DNA from 3 places in the Bacillus sp. mrc49 genome. Region 2 is predicted to be linked to each of the others. Evidence: riboswitches for the same ligand, from Rfam matches in the RefSeq annotation. Region 2 holds a riboswitch; each other region holds the start of a gene.
The links. Region 2 has a riboswitch for S-adenosylmethionine ahead of CVN76_RS20300 (O-acetylhomoserine aminocarboxypropyltransferase/cysteine synthase family protein). Riboswitches for the same ligand answer to the same signal wherever they lie in the genome.
Positions count from the first base shown of each region.

Region 1: linked by a shared signal. The riboswitch ahead of mtnK (S-methyl-5-thioribose kinase) and the one ahead of CVN76_RS20300 (O-acetylhomoserine aminocarboxypropyltransferase/cysteine synthase family protein) in region 2 are both predicted to bind S-adenosylmethionine.
Region 3: linked by a shared signal. The riboswitch ahead of metK (methionine adenosyltransferase) and the one ahead of CVN76_RS20300 (O-acetylhomoserine aminocarboxypropyltransferase/cysteine synthase family protein) in region 2 are both predicted to bind S-adenosylmethionine.

Region 1 is NZ_PHNG01000778.1:15,092-22,551, forward strand. Features, by position in the region: gene CVN76_RS24125 (pyridoxal phosphate-dependent aminotransferase) at 1-645, opposite strand, end outside; partial or broken gene CVN76_RS24130 (carbon-nitrogen family hydrolase) at 743-1,531, shown strand; SAM riboswitch class I at 1,604-1,758, shown strand; gene mtnK (S-methyl-5-thioribose kinase) at 1,836-3,035, shown strand; gene mtnA (S-methyl-5-thioribose-1-phosphate isomerase) at 3,050-4,096, shown strand; gene CVN76_RS24145 (LCP family protein) at 4,250-5,137, opposite strand; gene CVN76_RS31225 (hypothetical protein) at 5,190-5,516, shown strand; gene CVN76_RS24160 (S41 family peptidase) at 5,855-7,369, opposite strand.
Region 2 is NZ_PHNG01000715.1:10,958-18,417, forward strand. Features, by position in the region: gene CVN76_RS20300 (O-acetylhomoserine aminocarboxypropyltransferase/cysteine synthase family protein) at 25-1,335, opposite strand; SAM riboswitch class I at 1,447-1,550, opposite strand; gene CVN76_RS20305 (thioredoxin family protein) at 1,716-2,024, opposite strand; gene CVN76_RS20310 (toprim domain-containing protein) at 2,043-2,393, opposite strand; gene gcvH (glycine cleavage system protein GcvH) at 2,486-2,869, opposite strand; gene CVN76_RS20320 (arsenate reductase family protein) at 2,965-3,321, opposite strand; gene CVN76_RS20325 (acyl-CoA dehydrogenase family protein) at 3,449-5,236, opposite strand; gene CVN76_RS20330 (acetyl-CoA C-acetyltransferase) at 5,309-6,487, opposite strand; gene CVN76_RS20335 (3-hydroxyacyl-CoA dehydrogenase/enoyl-CoA hydratase family protein) at 6,567-7,460, opposite strand, start outside.
Region 3 is NZ_PHNG01000478.1:3,708-11,167, reverse strand. Features, by position in the region: gene CVN76_RS04200 (SMI1/KNR4 family protein) at 1-327, opposite strand, end outside; gene CVN76_RS04195 (TIGR01212 family radical SAM protein) at 498-1,466, shown strand; gene CVN76_RS04190 (class I SAM-dependent methyltransferase) at 1,456-2,028, shown strand; gene CVN76_RS30835 (hypothetical protein) at 2,034-2,198, shown strand; gene CVN76_RS30830 (hypothetical protein) at 2,324-2,575, shown strand; gene CVN76_RS04185 (alpha/beta hydrolase) at 2,708-3,511, opposite strand; gene CVN76_RS04180 (gamma carbonic anhydrase) at 3,721-4,239, shown strand; gene metK (methionine adenosyltransferase) at 4,388-5,581, opposite strand; SAM riboswitch class I at 5,746-5,908, opposite strand; gene pckA (phosphoenolpyruvate carboxykinase (ATP)) at 6,253-7,460, shown strand, end outside.

The DNA of each region.
Region 1 (7,460 bases), on a different contig from region 2:
GAAGCCTATGGCTCCATAAGCAAAATCATGGACCACACATATTGAATGCTTTTTGGCATATGATACGGTTTCGGTAAAGAATTCTTTCGTTGCGGATGCACCTGTAGGATTATTCGGATAGTTCAAGAACATCATTTTCGCTTTATCCAGCACATCTTTATGTATAGCTTCGTAATCCGGAAGAAAAGCATTTTCCTCCTTCAACGGCATCCCTTCAATTTCCGCTTTCGCCAGGACGACACCTGAAAGATAATCGGGATAACCGGGATCTGGAACGAGGATCGTATCGCCTGGATTCAATAAACACTGGGGCAATTCGACGAGTCCTGCCTTTCCGCCGAATAGAATGGCTATTTCACTATTCGGATCAAGCTTTACGCCGTATTCCCGTTCGTAGAAGGCAGCTGCCGCATCTTTTAAATATTGATGTCCCCTGAACGGTGAATATTTATGGTTGATCGTTTTTTCAGCTGCAGCCTGTAAACTTTTCACGATATGCACAGGCGTCGGCTGATCGGGATTCCCTTGGCCCAAGTTAATGACATCATGCCCTTGCGCAGTAATTGCATTGACCTTTGCGACCAATGAAGCAAAAAACTGCTTGGGAAGTTGTTGAAGCTGTTTCGATTTTTCGAATTGCAACATTTATTCACCTTCTCTGAAATTTCTTGAAATTCTAGTCACAAATGATATATGTTTATCATAATCTTGTAAAGCATTTTTACCTGTGGAGGTTTTCATAATGAAATGGAAGATGGCTTGCATCCAGATGGATATAGCATTCGGACAGCCTGATCCCAATTATCAGCTGGCCGAACAATGCTGGAAAAAGCCGTGCACGCAGACGCAGATATGGTTATTTTACCAGAGTTATGGGCTACAGGCTATGACTTGACCAGATTGAATGAGATTGGTGATGAAGAGGCAGAAAAGACGATTGAATTTTTCAGGAACTTGGCGCTGAAGCACCAAATCCATATCATAGGCGGCTCCATCGCAAAAAAAAAAAAACACAAAAGGATCTTTAACACGATGGTCATCATCGATAAGAACGGGAAACTCATTAAAGAGTACGATAAGCTTCACTTGTTTCAGTTAATGGATGAACATCATTTCTTGCAGCCAGGCGAAAAGGATGGTTTATTTACCCTTGATGACAAAATATGTGCCGGTTTCATTTGTCATGACATCCGCTTTCCAGAGCGGCAGCGTGCCCACTCCGCTCGAGGGGCAGAAGTTCTGTTCGTAACCGCAGAATGGCCGAAGCCTAGACTCGATCACTGGAGAGCCTTAATGATCAGCCTTGCCTGCCACCGAAAACCAGTCCTATGTTGTAGCCGTGAACCGTTCAGGATCGGCTGTCCATAAGGTATTTGCCGGTCACTCCATGAACATTGATCTTTGGGGGCATATCATAAGTGAAGCAGGAGAGGAAAGCGAACTACTGACAGGCACCTTGGACCTCACCGAAGTATCAAACGCTCGCCACAAAATGCCGGTATTCGAAGATCGCCGTCTTGATTATTATTAATTTGCCATTGACAAACTATTTAAAAGATTGATATTATTTTCCCGAAGATTAAAATTTCAGAAAACATATAAACTCTTATCAAGAGCAGGCTGAGGGATTAAGGCCCTATGAAGCCCAGCAACCGACTGTAATACCATTGTGAAATGGGGCGGATACACCGCCGGATTGCAAAATCCGCAGAGCACGGTGCCAATTCCACCAGAAAACACTTTTCTGGGAGATGAGAGGTCCGAAGCTAATACTTCTGCCTCTTTCTATGGAAAGAGGCTTTTTTATTCTTATTTTTAATGTGGAGGGGAAAGAAATGACTCAAAACCATTCGAATTTTACAAGATTGACTAACGCAACGGCCATTATCCTTGCAAAAAAATTAGGGTTGGTAGATGCCGATGCGAATTTAAGCTGTAAAGAAATTGGTGATGGTAACTTGAATTATGTGTTCCATATTACAGACACGGCCACAAATAAAGGGATAATCATCAAGCAAGCGGTCCCTTATGCCAAAGTGCTTGGCGAAAGCTGGCCGCTGACGTTGAAAAGGGCTGCCATTGAAGCGAATGCCCTTATTCATTTCCGGAGCTATTGTCCCGAATTCGTACCACAAGTCTATTATTCGGATGAGCAGCTAGCCATCACGGTCATGGAAGACTTGTCACACTTGAAAATTGCTAGAAGCGGATTGATTGCGGGCGATTCGTTCCCATTGCTTTCGCAGCATATTGGTGAATATGTTGCGAAGACTTCATTTTACACTTCCGATTATCATTTGGAGCCCTCCGCAAAAAAAGAAGTGGCACGGCAATTCACGAATCCGGAGCTCTGTAAAATCACGGAGGTCTTTATTTTCACCGATCCTTTTTTCGAGGAGCTGCCTGGAGATTTCGAAGTTGAATTAACGGATGCCGCCAAACGGATTTGGCATGATCAAGATGTGATTTTAGAAGTGGCTAAGCTGAAACAAAGCTTCGAAACCGAGCAGGAAGCCTTGCTGCATGGAGATTTACATACAGGAAGTATATTTGCAAGTGAAACCGAAACAAAAGTTATCGACCCTGAATTCGCTTTTTATGGACCAGTCGGTTTTGACCTTGGACAATACACCGCCAATCTCCTCTTTCAGGCGGTCACTCGGAATGGAGCAGGAAAAGAAGAGATATTCAGACAACTCGATGAATTTTGGCGGTCATTTGAAAAAAATTATGCGGAACTATGGAACACCCACAATAAAAGTCCGTTCCGCCATGTGACTGGCTATCTCCCTTATTTACTGACTAAATTCAAACGGGATGCATTCGGTTTTGCCGGATGTGAATTGATTCGAAGAACGATCGGCCTCTCTCATGTCGCAGATTTAAATGTCATGGAAGATAAAGAAACGAAAATCGCGGCCAAAACGGCCACGTTGAAGCTTGGTGCTTTATTGATAAAAAAACGGGAAGAATTGGATGTTCCAGCGGTCATCGAATGGATAAAGCAACAAACGCTGACTTCATCTTCCCTCTAAAAGGAGACCTGCACGTGACGACGATAGCACCTTTACCATATTCGGTACAATGGGACAATACCCATATCACATTATTAAATCAACAAGCCCTTCCTGCCATCACTGAATTCATTAAACTTCATTCGGTTGAGGATGTATATGACAGCATCCTTACATTAAAGGTGCGCGGTGCACCAGCGATCGGACTGACAGCAGCATTCGGGGTGGCACTTGGTGCCCAGCAGGAAGCTGCAACGAATTTAGCGGATTTCAAAAAAAATGTAACGAAACATATCGAAAGGCTCGCCTCTTCCAGGCCTACTGCCGTCAATCTTTTTTGGGCATTAAAGAGAATGAAGAATAAATTGATGGAGGCCCAAAGCATTTCTGCTGCCAAGGAAGCACTTGTTTTCGAGGCTAAAGCCATCTTTGCAGAAGATGAAGAAATGTGCAGGAAAATCGGGGAGCATGGCTTATCGTTATTCGCAAAAGGAGATTCCGTATTGACGCATTGCAACGCGGGTGGAATTGCCACAGCCCGTTATGGCACGGCACTGGCCCCTTTTCATCTAGCTAAAGAGCGGAATTTCCCGCTGAAAGTGTACGCCTGTGAAACCAGACCTGTTCTGCAGGGTGCGCGATTGACCGCTTGGGAACTGATGCAAGCAGGTGTTGACGTCACCTTAATCTCTGATAATATGGCTGCGCATACGATACATCAAAAACGAATCAATGCCATTATAGTAGGGGCCGATCGGATTGCGGCAAATGGGGATACAGCCAATAAAATAGGCACTTTGGGCTTAGCCATCTTAGCCAAGCATTTCGGGATCCCTTTTTATGTGGCCGCTCCATCAAGCACGTTCGACCTTTCTCTTGAATCGGGTGCGTCCATCCCGATTGAAGAACGAGATGGAGCCGAAATCACCTCCATTCAAGGAATCAGGTTCGCACCGGAAAACGTCAACACATTCAATCCAGCCTTTGATGTAACGCCCAATCATTTCATCACTAGCATCATCACCGAGAACGGGATCATTCAACCGGACTTTTCCAATAACATCCCGAATTTCGTGAAGTGACGGTTCTTTCATTCGAGTGGTGACTAAAAAAACGAGCGTGGATTCAAATCCATGCTCGTTTATTAAATAGCTTTTTCATTTATTCTTACGAGGTCTTTTATAAAATAACAAAACCAGTTTGTGGTTTTCGCTACGAAAAGGGCATGCCCCTGCCTACTTTGAAAAGAACTTTTGAAGCGCCCGCTTATTTTTCGTCTCATCCATTTCCAACACCGCCCCAATCTCGGGATATTCTGCATCTTTAAAGCTTCCTTCGACAGGAATCCTCAACGTTTCGACGGTTTCCGGTGCATGAATGACGGCCTTCGGTCCCATTTCCAATATCGTTTTCAGACCTATATCAGTATCCAAATAGGAGAGGCCTTGTTCAATTATGTCAGGAAGGGCTACCACTCCTTCAAAGGAAGAGATTTGGTTGATGAATCCGTTTTTTAATTGAAGCAGCACATCTTGCTGTCTGTCCACCCTTCCAAAATCACTTTCATCGTCATGCCTAAAGCGGACATATTTCAATATTTCCTCACCATGTAACACATTTTTACCAGTGCTTGCTTGGATGCTCATGTCATCAATGATTGTTTGATCGACGTCGACCACCACCCCATCAGGGGCAAGCAAGTCCACCATCTTCACAAATCCCTGAAAATCTATTACAGCTACATGATCGACTTTGACACCAAAGCTATCATGGATGGTTTTCTTAAGCAATTCCTTTCCCCCATAATAATAAGCAGCATTTATCTTATTGTATTGAGGATGAACGCCGGGGATTTTAACATAACTGTCACGCATGATAGAAGCCAGCTTCAGCTTCCCCTGTTCAGGAAAGTATCTGGCAAGCATGATCGCATCGGACCGGGATTTTTTCTCTCCCCTGGAATCAACCCCAATTAACAGAAATGTTTTCTCACCGTCCTGGATCTTTTCATTGGTTAAATTTTTTTCCGTACCTGCGTTTCCATTTTGTTTCGGTAAAGGGGCATAGGTGCATCCTGCCAAAATCAAGACCAATAGATATATGTACAATACCTTCTCTTTCATTACCTCACCTCATCGGAAAATTAATTCTATTTTTACCTTTAAATGGATTATTATGCATACAATTACAAAAGATCTGTCAGCGATTATTTATCCACAGTTGGAGGGCCTATACGTAAAACGTTGCTTTGCACTTCAGCTGAAAGCCGAGGAGGCTCAAAGGAGCACCTGCAGTGCAATGGAACGGACCAAGTACCAATCCTCCAAAATTGAAAGCAATCAGGATTCCACCTTCATGTTCAAGCAAAAGTGGAATGGAACGGAAGGCGCGAGACTCCTGCGGGAAATGCGCGTCTACTTGAGACTACGCAGGCTGAATGCCGAGGAGGCTCAAGGACCGCCCGCGGAAAGAGAGCGCCTGCAGTGCAATGGAACGGACTAAGTACCAATCCTCCAAAATTGAAAGCAATCAGGATTCCATCTTCATGTTCACGCAAAGTGGAATGGAACGGAAGGCGCGAGACTCCTGCGGGAAATGCGCGTCTACTTGAGACTACGCAGGCTGAATGCCGAGGAGGCTCAAGGACCGCCCGCGGAAAGAGAGCACCTGCAGTGCAATGGAACGGACCAAGTACAGTTCACCCAAAACTGGAAGCAAATCCAAGACTATAAAATAAAAAAAAGATGCTGCCTGCAAAATGCAGACAGCATCTTTTTCAAGTTACCCTTTTATTAAAATGTCCTTTGATGGAGACACTTTACTGACAGGCTTCTTATCGTTTACTTGATATCTTTCTTCACTACTTCTACCGCTTTTTTCAATTGTGTATCGTTTTCGAGGATTTTATCCCGGATAACCTCCATCAATTTCACGGTTGTATCATCTTTAATGATCCCAGTTTCTTTGATTTTTTGATCCCTTTGGAATGCTTTGACCGCATTCGCGGTTTCTTCATCAAAGAATCCGTCTATCTTACCTGGATCATGTCCCGCTTCCTTCAGCATCTTTTCTGCTGCCTTCACTTCACTGGAGGAATCCGATTCTTTCAATTCCTTATCCGGCGAAATGTACGGAAGGCTCGCATAATCAGGGAGCTTCACCTCAATATCCGGCTTGATTCCTTTTTTATGAATCCAATTGCCCTCAGGAGTCAGCCATTTAGCTGCCGTGTATTTGAAGTTTGAACCATCATCAAAGTCTTCCGCGGTCTGCACGGTTCCTTTCCCAAACGATTTAACCCCGACCAAAGGAATGTCGGCAGATTCACGGACGGCTGCTGCGACGATTTCCGATGCGCTCGCACTGCCATCATCAATCAACACGACTACCGGGACCTTCTTCAACGTACCATCATTATTTGATTTATATACTTCTTTTTTACCGCTTCGATTCTCAACTTGGAGGACCACTTCCCCATTCGGTATGAACAGGCTTGCCATATCAATCGCTTGGTCAAGCAGGCCTCCTGGGTTTCCTCGTAAATCCAGCACTACACCCTTCATATCCTTCTTGGACATTTCTTTAAGTGAAGATTTCAGCTCTTCCACCGTATGTTCGGAAAAGCTGGTCACTTGGATTTTCGCGACACCATCGTCAAGCATTTCAGCATAAACGGTTTCGATCGGGATCGTGTCACGTTTAATCGTGAATTCGATTGGGTCCGACTCACCTGCTCTTGAGATGGTCAAATTCACTTTCGTTCCCTTTTCGCCCCTGATTTTCAGGACAGCTTCAGAAGAGCTAAGCCCTTTTACGCTCTTGCCATCGACACTCATGACGATATCATTCGGTTTTATCCCCGCTTTTTCTGCTGGAGATCCTTTTATCGGTGAGACGACCATTATGTGACCATCCTGCTCTTGTATTTCGGCACCGATACCTTCAAAGGATGATGAGATGCTTTCATGAAAACTAGAAGCTTCCTTTTCATCCATATAAGCAGAGTATGGATCATCCAGGGATTTAATCATGCCATTGATGGCACCATCAACAAGCTTGTCTTCATCAATGTCCTTATAGTAATTATCCTTTATCGTATCGTATGTAGAAAACAGCTTTTCGAATTCCGAATGTTTATCCGGAGCCAAGGATTCGACTTTTTCATCTCCAAAAGTCAGGGCTATGGTCGTAATCCCTGCGGTTAGAAATATGAGTAAGAAAATCCCCATAATGAACGTAAACTTCTTTATTTTAATGAATTTCCCTGCCTCTTTAGGCTGTTCTTGATTTTCTTCTTCCACTGATGCCTCACCACTTTCATTCATCATGACAAATATAAAACGATTTGTTTCCATTTTATCAGCTTTGAAGCCAATCGAAAAATAATAGTTATCAAAAATAACAATTTAAATTTTATGTATTATCTTATGTCCCTCCGATGTACAG
Region 2 (7,460 bases):
CAAAAAAAGTTTAGGACTACTTTCTTAAATCGATTGGGATGTCACCGAAACGATATCCGTCGCTTTTTGTATTGCCTGCTCTAAATCTTCTATTAAGTCATCTACATTTTCTATTCCGATGGATAGACGGACTTGATCGGCGCTCACTCCAGATTTCGCCAATCCCGCATCGTTCAGCTGTTGATGGGTGGTGCTGGCGGGGTGGATGATTAAACTCTTCGCATCTCCCACATTTGCCACATGGGACCACAACTCCACCGAATTGATGAGCCTTGCCCCTGCTTCACGGTCTCCTTGAATCCCAAAGGTCACCACGGCTCCCGCACCCTTAGGCAGATATTTATCCGCAAGCGGCTTATCTGGATGGTCCTCATTGGCTGGATATGATACCCATTTCACAGCAGGGTGGTTTTTCAAGTATTGTATGATGGTCTTGGTGTTTGCAAGATGCTCTTTCATCCTTACATGCAGCGTTTCAAGACCAAGCGTAAACTGGAAAGCACTTTGGGCACTTAACGCAGGTCCTAAATCGCGGAGCAATTGCACCCGGGCTTTTGTAATGAAGGCCGCAGGGCCCACTGCATCGGCATAAACCAAGCCGTCGTAGCTTGGGTCAGGCTCCGTGAAACCGGGGAAGTTCGGCGAGTTCCAGTTGAAATTGCCTCCATCCACGATGACACCGCCTAAAGTCGTTCCATTACCCAAAAGCCACTTCGTTGCGGAATGGATGACGATATCCGCTCCAAAATCGATCGGTCTGCAAAGATACGGAGTAGCGAAGGTGTTATCGATGATCAATGGGATGTGGGCTTCGTGTGCGATCTTTGCCACCGCTTCAATATCGAGGACCCGCAAACTTGGATTTCCAATCGTTTCTGCGAATATGGCCTTTGTTCTTGGCGTAATTGCCCTTTTAAAATTCTCAGGATCATCAGGAGAAACGAATTTCACTTTAATTCCGTATTTAGGAAGGGTGTTTTCGAAAAGGTTATATGTTCCCCCATACAAGGTAGAGGCCGAAACGATTTCATCCCCTGCACCGGCAATATTGAGGATTGACAGTGAAATGGCAGCCATTCCGCTTGCTGTGGCCAATCCGCCGATTCCGCCTTCCAATAATGCCATTCTCTCCTCAAAAACGCTGACAGTTGGATTATGGAGACGTGTATATATATATCCCGTTTCCTTTAGACCAAATAAATTGGCTGCATGATCGGTATCTTTGAACAAGTATGCATTGCTTTGGTAAATGGGTACGGCACGTGCTCCAGTCCCATCTGCTTGCAGGCCACCATGAACACTCAATGTTTCGAAACGCAATTTTTTATCTGACATACGCCTTCTCCTCTTCCTATATGGATTTCATTGAAAAAATATAAGCGGCCTTGGGAACGGTTCTTCACTCAAACAAAAAAACCGCTTCCACAAGAAGAGGCTTTCATACACACCTCATCTTCCAGAGTCAACACTCTGCTGGAATTAGCACCGTATATATGTATACCGGTTGCCGGGCTTCGTCGGGCCAGTCCCTCCGCCACTCTTGATAAGAACTATTAAATTTTGACCTTTACATGCAACAGCTTTCCACATTCAAAATATAGCATTTTACCATTATCCAGTCAATCAATTGTAAGAATATTCTTTGTTTTTTTATTCTGCCACTCTACCTGTTTGCTATAAAGCCAAGAACCCAATCCGGTTTCCGTTTGGGTTTCTCAGCTGATTTCCTTAAGCAATCCATACAGATACGGAACGGATTGAAAGGCATATATCTTTTTATACAGTTGTCCTTCCTTGAACAGCAATAAACATGGCACACTTTCGATTTCATATGTTTCGGCCATCCCTTGGACATAGTTCATATTCATTTTGCCTGCTATCATTTCCGGGAATAATTGCAGTGATATCGTCAGCATTTTCGACGCCACCTGACACGTGCCACATAAAGGCGTGTATAAATATAGACAAAAGGTTTCCCCGTTTTCAATAGCAACCCGGCATTTTTCCTCATTCCATTCCTGCATCACTAAGTCGTTCACCCTTTAACTTAAAAATTTCATTTTAACATTCATGTTGGCAGCCAGAAGTACAGTTGCAATATGATGTTCCGGTGAGCTTTCCACTTCTTTGTACATTTTATTAATGTAAAGGTGGTTCGCTTCCGGCATTTCCCTTCGAAATTGCTTGCGCAGTTTTTCTCCTGATTCATCTGCGTCAAAAAGGAGATACACATCCCGGTCCATCAATTCCTCCACCAATTCATCCAGTTTAGTGATTGAAATGGTTCCATTCGTACATCTTATTTCCACATCTTCATTTAAAACGGAGGCAACCTTTTTTCTGTCGGAACTGCCCTCTACAATGATCACCTTATCGAAATCGCCGCATTCCATGTCATCACTCCATTTCACGAATTATGTGGACAACCGCCAAGTACAAAAGGAAAAAGAGAGCAGACCCTGTTCAGGGGCCCCTCTCCTTCGTTTTACCCGTTGATCAAGCTTTCATATTCTTCCGCGCTCATAAGTCCTTCAACATCACTGCTGTTCGTTGGTTCTACGACGATCATCCATGCTTTTTCAAAAGGAGATTCATTCACATATTCAGGGTTGTCACTTAACTCATCGTTCACTTCGACAACCTTGCCGCTGATCGGAGCATAAAGCTCAGAAACGGTCTTTACCGATTCAACGCTTCCAAATGGCTCGTTGGCTTTAAGCTCGTCTCCAATTTCAGGAAGCTCGACGAAAACGATGTCCCCTAGCTCTGATTGGGCAAAAGCCGTTATCCCGATACGCACAGTTCCATCTTCCGTTTTGACCCATTCATGTTCTTTAGTGTAACGAAGTTCTTTTGGTGTTGTTGTCATTATTAATTCCCTCCATATGTATAGCTTATTTTTCTATTACATTATAAGGTAGAAATATTATTTAAGTAAGGAATTAACCAAATTTTTGTATAATTTTAGTTCCATACCTGTTCGAATTGCTCTTCTTTGAAACCTACTGTCACTTTCGTACCATCCGTAACAATCGGCCTTTTCAGAAGCATCCCATCAGTCGCCAATATATCAAGCATTTCGGCTTCGGTAGCTTCCTTAACCTTATCCTTCAAGCCCAGCTCGCGATATTTTTGTCCGCTAGTATTGAAAAACTTCTTCAACTCCAACCCGCTCGATTTATACAATTGTTCAATTTCGGTTCGGGAAGGCGGATTTTCCGCTATATGGATCGCTTCATATTGCAGTTCATGATGATCCAACCACTTCTTCGCATTGCGGCATGTGCCGCATTTTGGGTACCAGTATAATATTAAGCCCATCGTTTCACCACCTATCAATAGAATACCCGTTTTCACCAAGCAATACAACGAAATGCACCGGATTCGAACAAAGGAAATAAAGGGAATGCCCATTGCGGACATTCCCTTCATTGAACCATTTCATTGCTTATAGCGCGTATTTTTCCGTTTCGATTACTTTGACGGAGGCTTCACGTTTTTTCGCAATGACATTGATTGGGGTATGTCTTGTCAACTTGCGAAGCGAAGAAAGCATGATGCGTAAAGTATCACCCGTTTCTACGGCAATCAAGGTTTCCTTTGCATGCTGTTCAAGTTCGTTGAATGCTTCTTGAACGAAAATTTCAGTGTAAAGCACCTTTTGTTTGTTCTTCTCCAAACCAGTGGCCGCAATCGCTTTTTCCGTACGTAATACGACCGATTCCGCAGCATACGCAAGCGATACTATGTCCGCAATGTTGGAAAGGATTTCTTGCTCTTGATCAAGATTTTTGCCGAACTTCTGTGCAGCGAGGCCAGCTGCCAAAATACCAATTTTCTTGGCGTTTCTAACAAGCATTTTTTCTTGTGCCAAAGGCTCGTCGCCAGGCTCTTCCGGCATCATCATCATTAATTCTTCCTGCAGTCCTTGAGCCTTTTGAAGAAGCGGCAATTCCCCTTTAAGAGCCTTCTTCAGGAACGTCCCCGGAACAAGCAGGCGATTGATTTCATTCGTACCTTCAAAGATCCGGTTAATGCGGGAATCACGATACGCTTTTTCAATTTCGTATTCCTGCATGAAACCATAACCGCCATGTAGCTGAACGCCTTCGTCCGTTACGTAATCCAATACTTCGGAAGCGAAGAATTTATTCAATGAACACTCGATCGCATATTCTGCAACCGCAGCCGCCATTGATTTGCCATCTTTCACTTGTTCGTCCGTCAGCTTGCTTTGCCTTTGTTCGTAAAGACCGACAGTACGGTATACCGAGCTTTCCGCTGCATAAATTTTTGCAGCCATCGTTGCAAGCTTCTCCTTAGTCAAATTAAAATCGGAAATTTTCGTTTTGAACTGTTGGCGTTGATTCGTATAAGCAGCTGTAATTTCAAGAGCGCGTTTAGATCCGCCGACAGCACCCACACCTAATTTATAACGGCCGATATTCAAGATATTGAAAGCGATGACGTGTCCTTTACCGGCTACACCCAAAAGATTTTCGACGGGCACCTGAACATCTTCAAGGATTAAAGTACGGGTAGAAGAGCTTTTGATGCCCATTTTCTTCTCTTCCGCACCAGTGGATACACCCTTATATTCACGCTCGACAATGAAGGCCGAGAATTGTTCGCCATCGATTTTGGCGTATACAACGAAGACATCCGCAAAGCCTGCATTAGTGATCCATTGTTTTTCTCCATTTAAAATATAGTGTGTGCCTTCGGCATTCAATTTCGCTGTCGTTTTCGCTCCTAGAGCATCAGATCCCGAGCTTGGCTCCGTTAAAGCATATGCGGCAATTTTTTCACCAGTTGCCAATAAAGGGAGATATTTTTTCTTTTGTTCTTCATTGCCGAATAATACGATTGGCAATGAACCGATCCCTACATGTGCACCATGCGTAATGCCAAAGCCGCCTGAAAGAGCCATTTTTTCCGTTATTAACGCAGAACTGATTTTATCAAGTCCCAACCCGCTATATTCCTCAGGAACATCAGCACCCAATAAACCAATTTCACCTGCATCTTTCAGTAATTTTACCGAACGGTCAAATTCGTGGTTTTCTATATGTTCAACTTGCGGCAAAATTTCATTCAAAACGAAATCTTCAGTAGTTTTGGCGATCATTTTATGTTCATCTGTATAATCTTCCGGTGTAAATACTTGATCATACGTAATATCTTCTACTAAAAATGCTCCACCTTTAATGAGGTTTTCTGTTGTTTGATTGGACATATTATTTCCTCCTAAATGAATAATGATCATTAAATCCTCCGGAAGCAGCTGAAGGCTTCCTGGAGGATGGAATTATGCTAATAATTCAAAGACTCCAGCAGCACCCATACCGCCGCCGATACACATTGTCACGACTCCGAATTGCTGGTTTCTGCGCTTCATTTCATGTAAAAGGCTCAATGTCAATTTGGCTCCCGAACAGCCAAGCGGATGTCCTAAGGCAATCGCTCCCCCATTCACATTGACAATCTCTTCATTCAATCCGAGCTCACGAATGATCTGGATCGATTGAGAAGCGAAGGCTTCATTCAATTCAAACAAACCAATATCGGATAGTTCAAGACCCGCTAGTTTCAAAGCTTTCGGAATGGCAGCGATCGGACCGATCCCCATAATCTCTGGTGGAACCCCTGCCACTGCAAAGGAACGGAACTTTCCAATCGGCTTCATTCCCAATGAAGATGCCTTTTCCCCATCCATGACCATGACCGCCGCAGCTCCATCACTCGTTTGCGATGAATTCCCTGCCGTGACCGATCCGGTAACGGAGAATGCTGGTCTCAGTTTTTTTAATACGTCCGTCGTCGTTCCTGCACGCACGCCTTCATCTTGTGCAAATGTGAATGACTTTTCCTTCAATTTAAGATCTGGCCCAACCGAGCGAAGGGTTACATCAACCGGTACGATTTCGTCGTTAAATTTCCCTTCGGCAATGGCCTTGGCCGCCCTTTGGTGGCTTCTTACTGCAAAGGCATCTTGATCGTCACGGGAGATGCCATATTTTTTTGCAACAGCCTCAGCCGTGTGGCCCATCCCCATATAATATTCAGGGGCTGTTTCCGCAAGCTGCGCATTCGGACGTGTCACATGTCCCATCATCGGTACAAGGCTCATCGACTCTGCACCGCCGGCAATGACCGTATCGCTTTGCCCGAGCATGATTCTCTCCGCTCCATACGCAATGCTTTGAAGCCCGCTTGAGCAATAACGATTGATGGTTATGGCCGGTACTGTGTAAGGCAATCCTGCCAACGCGCCGATGTTGCGCGCCATGTTCAGTCCTTGCTCCGCCTCGGGCATCGCACAGCCGATAATCAGATCATCAATGTTCCCTTCATAATTCCCTGCACGTTTTAACGTTTCCTTTACAACCAATGCTCCTAGGTCATCTGGACGAACATTAGCAAGAGAACCTTTCTTCGCTCTTCCTACCGGAGTCCTTGCTCCAGCAACTATTACCGCTTCTTTCATGAGGATCCCCCTAACTCATTTTTAAGCTATCAATCCATTAAGCTTCTTTTTTGTTTTCACCATCTATTCCAGCCATACATCAGTTGCGAAGTGGTTTCCCTTTAACGAGCATGTGCTGCATCCTTGCTTGGGATTTCGGAGTCGATATCAGTTTCAGGAACGCTTGTTTCTCAAGGTTCAAGATATACTGTTCATCCACTTCCGTACCATATGGAAGTTTGCCCCCGGAGAGGACGTATGCAAGCTCTTTCGCTATCACAAGATCATGTTCGGATAAGAATCCGGAAAGGCGCATCGATTCCGCCCCCAATAGAAGTGCGGCATATCCCGTTTCGCCCACGACAGGAATCTTCGTCCGGACTGGAGCGGTATACCCTTGTTCATGCATGGAAAGTACTGCCTGCTTCGCATCATACAGCTGATGGTCCGCATTCACGCTGATTCCATCAGTGGAATTGAGGAAATTGTTCCCGCGTGCCTCCTCGGCTGATGTCGAAACTTTTGCCATCGCGACCGTTTCAAAAACTTGGTTGGCGACTTTCTGCAAGTCAAAGTCAACGCCCTTTGGCATATTCTTCAACGTTTTCACGTAAAGCTCCTTCGTTCCGCCACCGCCTGGGATCAACCCGACACCAGCTTCGACAAGGCCCATATATGTTTCTGTCGTAGCCTGGATGCGTGCAGCAGGAAGCGATACTTCGGCACCGCCGCCAAGAGTCATATTGAACGGAGCCACCACTACAGGAACGGCACTGTACTTAATTTTCAGCATGGCCTTTTGGAATTGGCTGATGACCATATCCAGTTCAAAAATATTGTCATCCTGCGCTTCCATCAGCATCATCGCAATATTGGCGCCTACACAGAAGTTTTTGCCTTGATTTCCGATTACCAAGCCTTTGTAATTCGCTTCCGCTTCATCGACTGCCGCATTGATCATTTGCATGATGTCGAGACCGATTGCATTATTCGG
Region 3 (7,460 bases), on a different contig from region 2:
GCAGGCTACCTTAAAGCAGCCTTCAAAGGGGAGTTCATATGTGTAATTCATGATATCATCGAGGCTGTATATATCATTTTCCCCGCCTGATTCCCGTGTTTCGAATAATTTGCAGCCATTCGTTATTTTCAAAAACTCTTTATAATCTTCGGGCAGATGCAATCCGGTTTTCTTTTCAAAGGAATGAATTTCCTCATCCGAAGCAGGTGAATTGAAGGTACAAGAGGCTTGGTATATAAACCCATCTTCCTTTGCTTCGAATACCTGATTATTTTCGGCTAATCGCTTTTTCATATGATTAATCGCTTCTTCAACTTGACCGGTCATGTCCATCAGCTCCCGATTGGATATAGTCTTTCACTTGATTTTGTCGAATTAGCAGCCAAAAGTTCAGCCCTCAAGTATACATTATACGCTTATTTTTCAAAAAAAGACCTAGCTGCCAGAATGTTGTATAATATATGGTGCGCTTCATTTATACCAAGGAGGTTGCTGATTTGAATCAAGCAAACCCGTTTATATATGCAACGGATAACAAACGATATCATACATGGAATTACCACTTGAGAAATCATTTTGGACATAAGGTTTTTAAAGTTGCCCTGGACGGCGGCTTTGACTGCCCGAACCGTGACGGCACCGTCGCACATGGAGGCTGTACCTTCTGCAGTGCTTCAGGCTCGGGCGACTTTGCCGGCAGCCGCGTTGAGCCGCTCGACGTCCAGTTCAAAAAAATCAGCGAACGGATGCACCATAAATGGAAAGATGGAAAGTATATGGCCTATTTCCAGGCGTTCACGAATACGCATGCACCAGTCGATGTCCTTCGCGAAAAATATGAACAGGTATTGACCCAGGAAGGTGTGGTCGGGCTCTCGATAGCGACACGCCCCGACTGTCTGCCGGATGATGTGGTCGAGTATTTGGCAGAATTGAACGAGCGCACTTACCTATGGGTGGAGCTCGGTCTTCAGACGGTTCATGAAAAGACCGCGACGATGATCAACCGCGCCCATGACTTCGACTGCTATAAAGAAGGTGTCGATAAGCTGCGTAAACATGGCATCCGCGTCTGCTCCCATATCATCAATGGCCTTCCCCAGGAGGACTACACGATGATGATGGAAACGGCCCGGGAAGTCGCCAAGCTCGATGTGCAGGGGATAAAAATCCATTTACTTCACCTTTTGAAAGGGACACCGATGGTCAAGCAATATGAAAAAGGCTTGCTTGAATTCCTTGATCGCGATGAATATGTCAGCCTCGTATGCGATCAGCTGGAAATCATCCCTCCTGAAATGATCGTTCATCGCATAACCGGTGACGGTCCGATCGATTTGATGATCGGTCCGATGTGGAGCGTCAACAAATGGGATGTCCTGAATGCCATCGATGCCGAATTGAAACGCCGCAGCAGCTGGCAAGGAAAAAATCATCAACTGGAGGAACTAACAGATGAAGCTTGACCGCATCTTGCCTTACGCAAGAATTTTGCTTGAAAAAACGGTGCAACCCGGAGATATCGCCGTGGACGGCACGATGGGCAACGGCATTGATACGGCCTTTCTGGCCGGACTTACAGGTGAAACGGGACATGTCTATAGTTTCGATATCCAAAAAGAAGCCCTCCAGAACACAAGCGTCAAACTGGAGAACGAGGGTCTAAGCAATCAATGCACGCTCATCCATGATGGACATCAACACCTCAGTAACTATATCAGGAAAGAACATGCCGGAAAGATTACCGGTGCCATATTCAACCTGGGCTACCTACCTGGCGGGGATAAATCGATCATCACCGAAGCCGATACAACGACAGCCGCCATTGAACAGCTGTTCGGACTGCTTGCTCCCGAAGGCATCATCATTCTCGTCATCTACCATGGGCATCCAGGCGGATCGCAGGAACGCGATGCACTGATGGACTATGTGCAAAACTTTCCGCAACAAAAAGCCCATATCCTGAAATACGGCTTCATCAACCAAGCCAACAATCCTCCCTTCATCATCGCGATTGAAAAGAGGTAATCCCAATGGACGGATTATGCTCGATGTTGGACGAAAAACTCGCTGTAGGACGAATTATGCTCGCGGACGGACGGATTATCCCCGATGTCGGACGATTTACGCTCGTGGACGGACGGATTAGGCTCGTGAACGGACGGATTTTACTCGATGTTGGACGAAAAACTCGCTGAAGGACGAATTATGAACGCGGACGGACGAATTACACCCGATGTTGGACGAAAAACTCGCTGAAGGACGAATTATGAACGCGGACGGACGGATTATCCTCGATGTTGGACGAAAAACCCGCTGAAGGTTGAATTATGAACGCGGACGGACGGATTATCCCCGCTGTTGGATGAATTACGCTCGTGGACGGACGGATTATCCCCGATGTTGGACGATTTACGCTCGTGGACGGACGGATTACGCTCGATGTTGGACGAAAAAACCGCTGAAGGACGAATTATGCTCGCTGTCGGACGAATTATCCCCGATGTTGGACGAATTACGCTCGTGGACGGACGGATTATCCCCGATGTTGGACGAAAAACTCGCTGAAGGTTGAATTATGAACGCGGACGGACGGATTATCCGCGATGTCGGACAAATTACGCCCTTTGTTAAACAAAATAAAAAGCTGCCGATCACTTCATTTCGGCAGCTTTTTTTACATATCCGGCACAGCGGTATATTCGGGTCAAACGACATAGCCTAATATTTTCAATCGATTCTCAACAAAGCTCAGGGCATATTGGAATACGTCATCTCGTTCCGGCTCGTTAAAGATTTCATGATAAAGCTTTGGCCATTCTTTATATTGCTTCTCACTGGCCAAGTTATAATTAAACCACTCACGAACCGCCTTCTTATTCACGATTCGGTCATCTCCGCCCTGCATGACCAAAAGCGGCACATCCTGAAAATCAGGGATTTCCTCAAAGGCATCCTTCATGGCCTGGGAAAGCTCCCGATACCAGCGAACGGAAACCTTTGTGATGTATAAGGTATCATTCCTATCGCATTCACGGACCTCCGAGCTTCTCGTTGCCATTTCAGGAGTTAGTCCCGAATCTACCCTGAACTGGGGCATCACAAGATTCAAGCCATGTGAGATGCTTGCGAGGAATTTCGGAGGCTTGGTTACGAGCCCTAAACAAGGTGAAGATAAAATCACGCCTGCAATATCCCATTCCTCTTCCTGAAGAAGCCGAATTGAAATCAGGCCTCCCATGCTATGTCCAAGCAAAAAGACCGGGAGCGAGTATTCGTAAGCTTCCTCTATCCAGCTTTTCACTTCATCTAAATATTCATCAAAGGAATCGATATGTCCCCGGTAGGCTCGAGTGGTCATGCCCTGCCCAGGAAGGTCGCCCATGACGACATGGTATCCGGCTGAAAGCCACATTTGGGTAACCCATTTATAGCGTCCGTGATGCTCCATTGCCCCATGAATGATGACAATGACGCCTTTTGCGTCCCCTTCTGTCTCCCATTTCCACATTCGAAATCCCCCTTTCACTTTTCACTTGTTGTATACGATCCATGATAATTAAAATATATATATAAATAATAACCATATTCGCGATTTTCGACAAAAAAGAAAACTAACAAGTTGTACATTCGTATTATAAATAGCCAAGTGTATTTGCATACGGTATATTAAAATAATACATAAAAACATTCACTTCGGAAAGGAAATGATTGAAAATGATTATTTATCCGTTCAAAGGCAAGGAACCACAGATTTCCGAAAGCGCTTATATTGCGGAGAATGCAGTCGTGACAGGCGATGTGAAAATTGGCGACGAATCGTCAATCTGGTTCAATTCCGTCATCCGCGGTGATGTGGCCCCAACCATCATCGGTAAAAAAGTAAGTATCCAAGATAATAGTGTCCTCCACCAAAGCCCCAATAATCCATTGATCATTGAAGATGAGGTAACCATTGGCCATCAGGTCATTTTACATAGCTGTAAAATCCGCAAAGGAGCCTTGGTCGGCATGGGCTCGATCGTACTTGACGCAGCCGAAATCGGTGAAGGAGCTTTTATCGGTGCCGGCAGTCTCGTTCCCCAAGGCAAAGTGATCCCGCCGAATATGTTGGCATTCGGACGCCCGGCCAAAGTGATCCGCGAAATCAATGCGGAAGATCGTCAGGACATGGAACGGATCGTGCGCGAATATGCCGAAAAAGGACAATACTACAAAACAGCAGACCGAATAAAATAAACTAGGGGCTTGTCCATGCCTCTTTTACACGCCAAATATCCTCTGGTAAATCACTCAGTGGGTTTATTGAATTATTCCCTCTGCAAACCAAATTAATCCTACCAAAAAAAGGTGCACCGCAATTAGCGGCGCACCTTTTCCATCTGGATCATGCTTGTGCTTTTAAAGTTTCTGCTTTATCCGTGCGTTCCCACGGAAGATCGACATCGGTACGGCCAAAGTGTCCGTATGCAGCTGTCTGCTTGTAGATCGGGCGACGAAGGTCAAGCATTTTGATGATGCCTGCTGGGCGAAGGTCGAAGTTAGCGCGAACTAGGTCAACCAGGACGTCTTCGCTAACAGTGCCCGTTCCGAATGTATCAATCGAGATCGATACAGGCTCTGCCACACCAATAGCGTAAGCCAATTGTACTTCGGCTTTATCAGCCAGGCCAGCTGCCACGATGTTTTTGGCAACATAGCGTGCAGCGTATGCCGCAGAACGGTCAACTTTCGTAGCATCCTTACCAGAGAATGCACCGCCGCCGTGACGAGCGTATCCGCCGTACGTATCAACGATGATTTTACGGCCAGTAAGACCAGCATCCCCTTGAGGTCCGCCAATTACGAAACGGCCAGTCGGGTTGATGAAGTATTTCGTTTCAGCATCGATCAATTCAGCAGGAACCACCGCTTTGATGACATGCTCTTTTAAATCGGCTTGAATTTGCTCAAGCGTGATTTCTGCATCATGCTGTGTAGAGATGACGATCGTATCTACACGTACAGGACGGTTATTTTCATCATATTCCACAGTTACTTGTGTTTTTCCATCCGGGCGTAAGTAAGCAAGCGTTTCATCTTTACGTACTTGAGCCAAGCGGAATGAAAGCTTATGGGCCAATGAAATCGGAAGCGGCATAAGCTCTTCTGTTTCATTGCAAGCGAATCCGAACATAAGACCTTGGTCCCCTGCACCGATTGCATCGATTTCTTCCTCTGACATGTTGCCTTCACGTGCTTCCAAAGCTTTATCGACGCCAGCTGCGATATCGGCAGACTGCTCATCGATCGAGCTCAATACAGCACAAGTTTCAGCATCGAAGCCGTATTTCGCGCGAGTGTAGCCAATTCCTGCAATCGTATCACGAACGATACGCGGAATATCCACATAAGCGGATGTTGTAATTTCACCAGCAACAAGCACAAGACCTGTCGTTACACTTGTTTCACACGCAACACGTGCATTTGCATCCTTAGCAAGGATAGCATCTAAAATGGAATCTGAAATCTGATCACAAATCTTGTCCGGATGGCCCTCTGTAACAGATTCAGAAGTAAATAGACGTTTCTTTGACATCATATTTCCTCCTTGGAAGTTAGTATGTGGTAGGCATAAGCCTGATTTTTTTTACGGAACTCGTTTCCCTTATTAGCTTCAACTATAGACACAGAATTAATTAAAAAACACAAAAACCTTCCCTGGAAAATGAGGAAAGGTTTAACATTCTGTCTTCTATCCTTTCACTCTTATCGTTCAAGGGTTTTTTACCTTGCTCAGGTTAGCACCATCACCACTTTTCCTTGAAGAACACCGCTTTATTTTCGGCGATTGCTCTTGGAGTCAAGTTCAATATGGCAGGTTGCTGGGTTTCAAAGGGCCTGTCCCTCCACCAACTCGGGATAAGAGAATCCGTACAATTTAAGATAATATCGTATTGGGTCGGAATTTGTCAATGATTTTCTATCAAGAACATTTCCGGTCAACGGCCAAATCGGGCACAACAATCTTCGCTCCCCCGGCATTAAAGGATTTTCAGGCGCATGACAATGATTATTACTTCTTATAATAAAGGGGAAATTTACTTTCATTAAAGCATATGCAGGAATCCCGGCATGGTTCCTGCCCATTTAAAATGATGAATCTAACCAGATGAAAATTATCACAATTCAGATGATATAGTATAGACTATTTAAATAAATGTGTTATACTAATCGTAATATAAAACTTAAACAAAGGAAGGTACCTCATATATGAATTCTGTAGACGTTTCTAATGAGTTACACCAGTTATTAACAGGAAACAACGTGCAAACTCAGCTTTCAGTTCCTAAATTGGTCGAAAAGGTATTAAGCAGGAATGAAGGGGTTTTAACTTCAACTGGAGCAGTAAAAGCAGAAACAGGCAAATATACTGGCCGTTCACCTAAAGATAAATATATCGTCGAGGAAGCATCCGTAAAAGATAAAGTCGATTGGGGTTCAGTGAACCAGCCAATTTCGGAAGATGTGTTCAATAAACTATATAATAAAGTAATTGACTACTTAAAAGCAAAAGAAGAGATTTTCGTTTTCAAGGGCTTCGCTGGCGCAGAAGAATCATCCCGCCTTCCAATTCGTGTGGTTAATGAATATGCTTGGCATAATCTTTTCGCGCATACTTTATTCATCCGTCCAAACGAAGAGGAGCTAAGAGGCCATGAAGCAGAATTCACGATCCTTTCGGCACCTAACTTCAAAGCAGATCCAGCGGTGGACGGAACGCAATCCGAAACGTTCATCATCGTTTCTTTTGAACGCCGCACCATCTTGATCGGCGGAACGGAATATGCAGGTGAAATGAAAAAATCGATCTTCTCGATCATGAACTACCTTCTTCCAGAGGCTGGAATCCTTCCAATGCACTGCTCTGCGAATGTAGGACGTGAAGGGGACGTCGCTTTATTCTTCGGACTGTCCGGAACCGGCAAGACGACTTTATCTGCAGACACGAATCGCAAGCTGATCGGTGATGATGAACACGGCTGGGCTTCTAACGGTGTTTTCAACATCGAAGGCGGCTGCTATGCGAAAACGATCAACCTTTCACGTGAAAAAGAACCACAAATCTTCGATGCCATCCGTTTTGGAGCCGTACTGGAAAATGTTGTGGTTGATCCGAATACACGTGAAGCGGATTATGATGACAGTTCATTGACTGAAAACACCCGTGCCGCATACCAAATGCAAGCAATCGATAATATCGTGAGCCCAAGTATTGCCGGACACCCGAATACGATCATTTTCCTGACGGCTGATGCTTCAGGCGTATTGCCTCCAATCAGCAAGCTGTCCAAGGAACAAGCGATGTTCCATTTCCTAAGCGGATACACAAGCAAGTTAGCTGGAACGGAAAGAGGGGTAACTTCACCGGAGGCGACATTCTCCACTTGCTTCGGTTCACCATTCTTGCCGCTACCTGC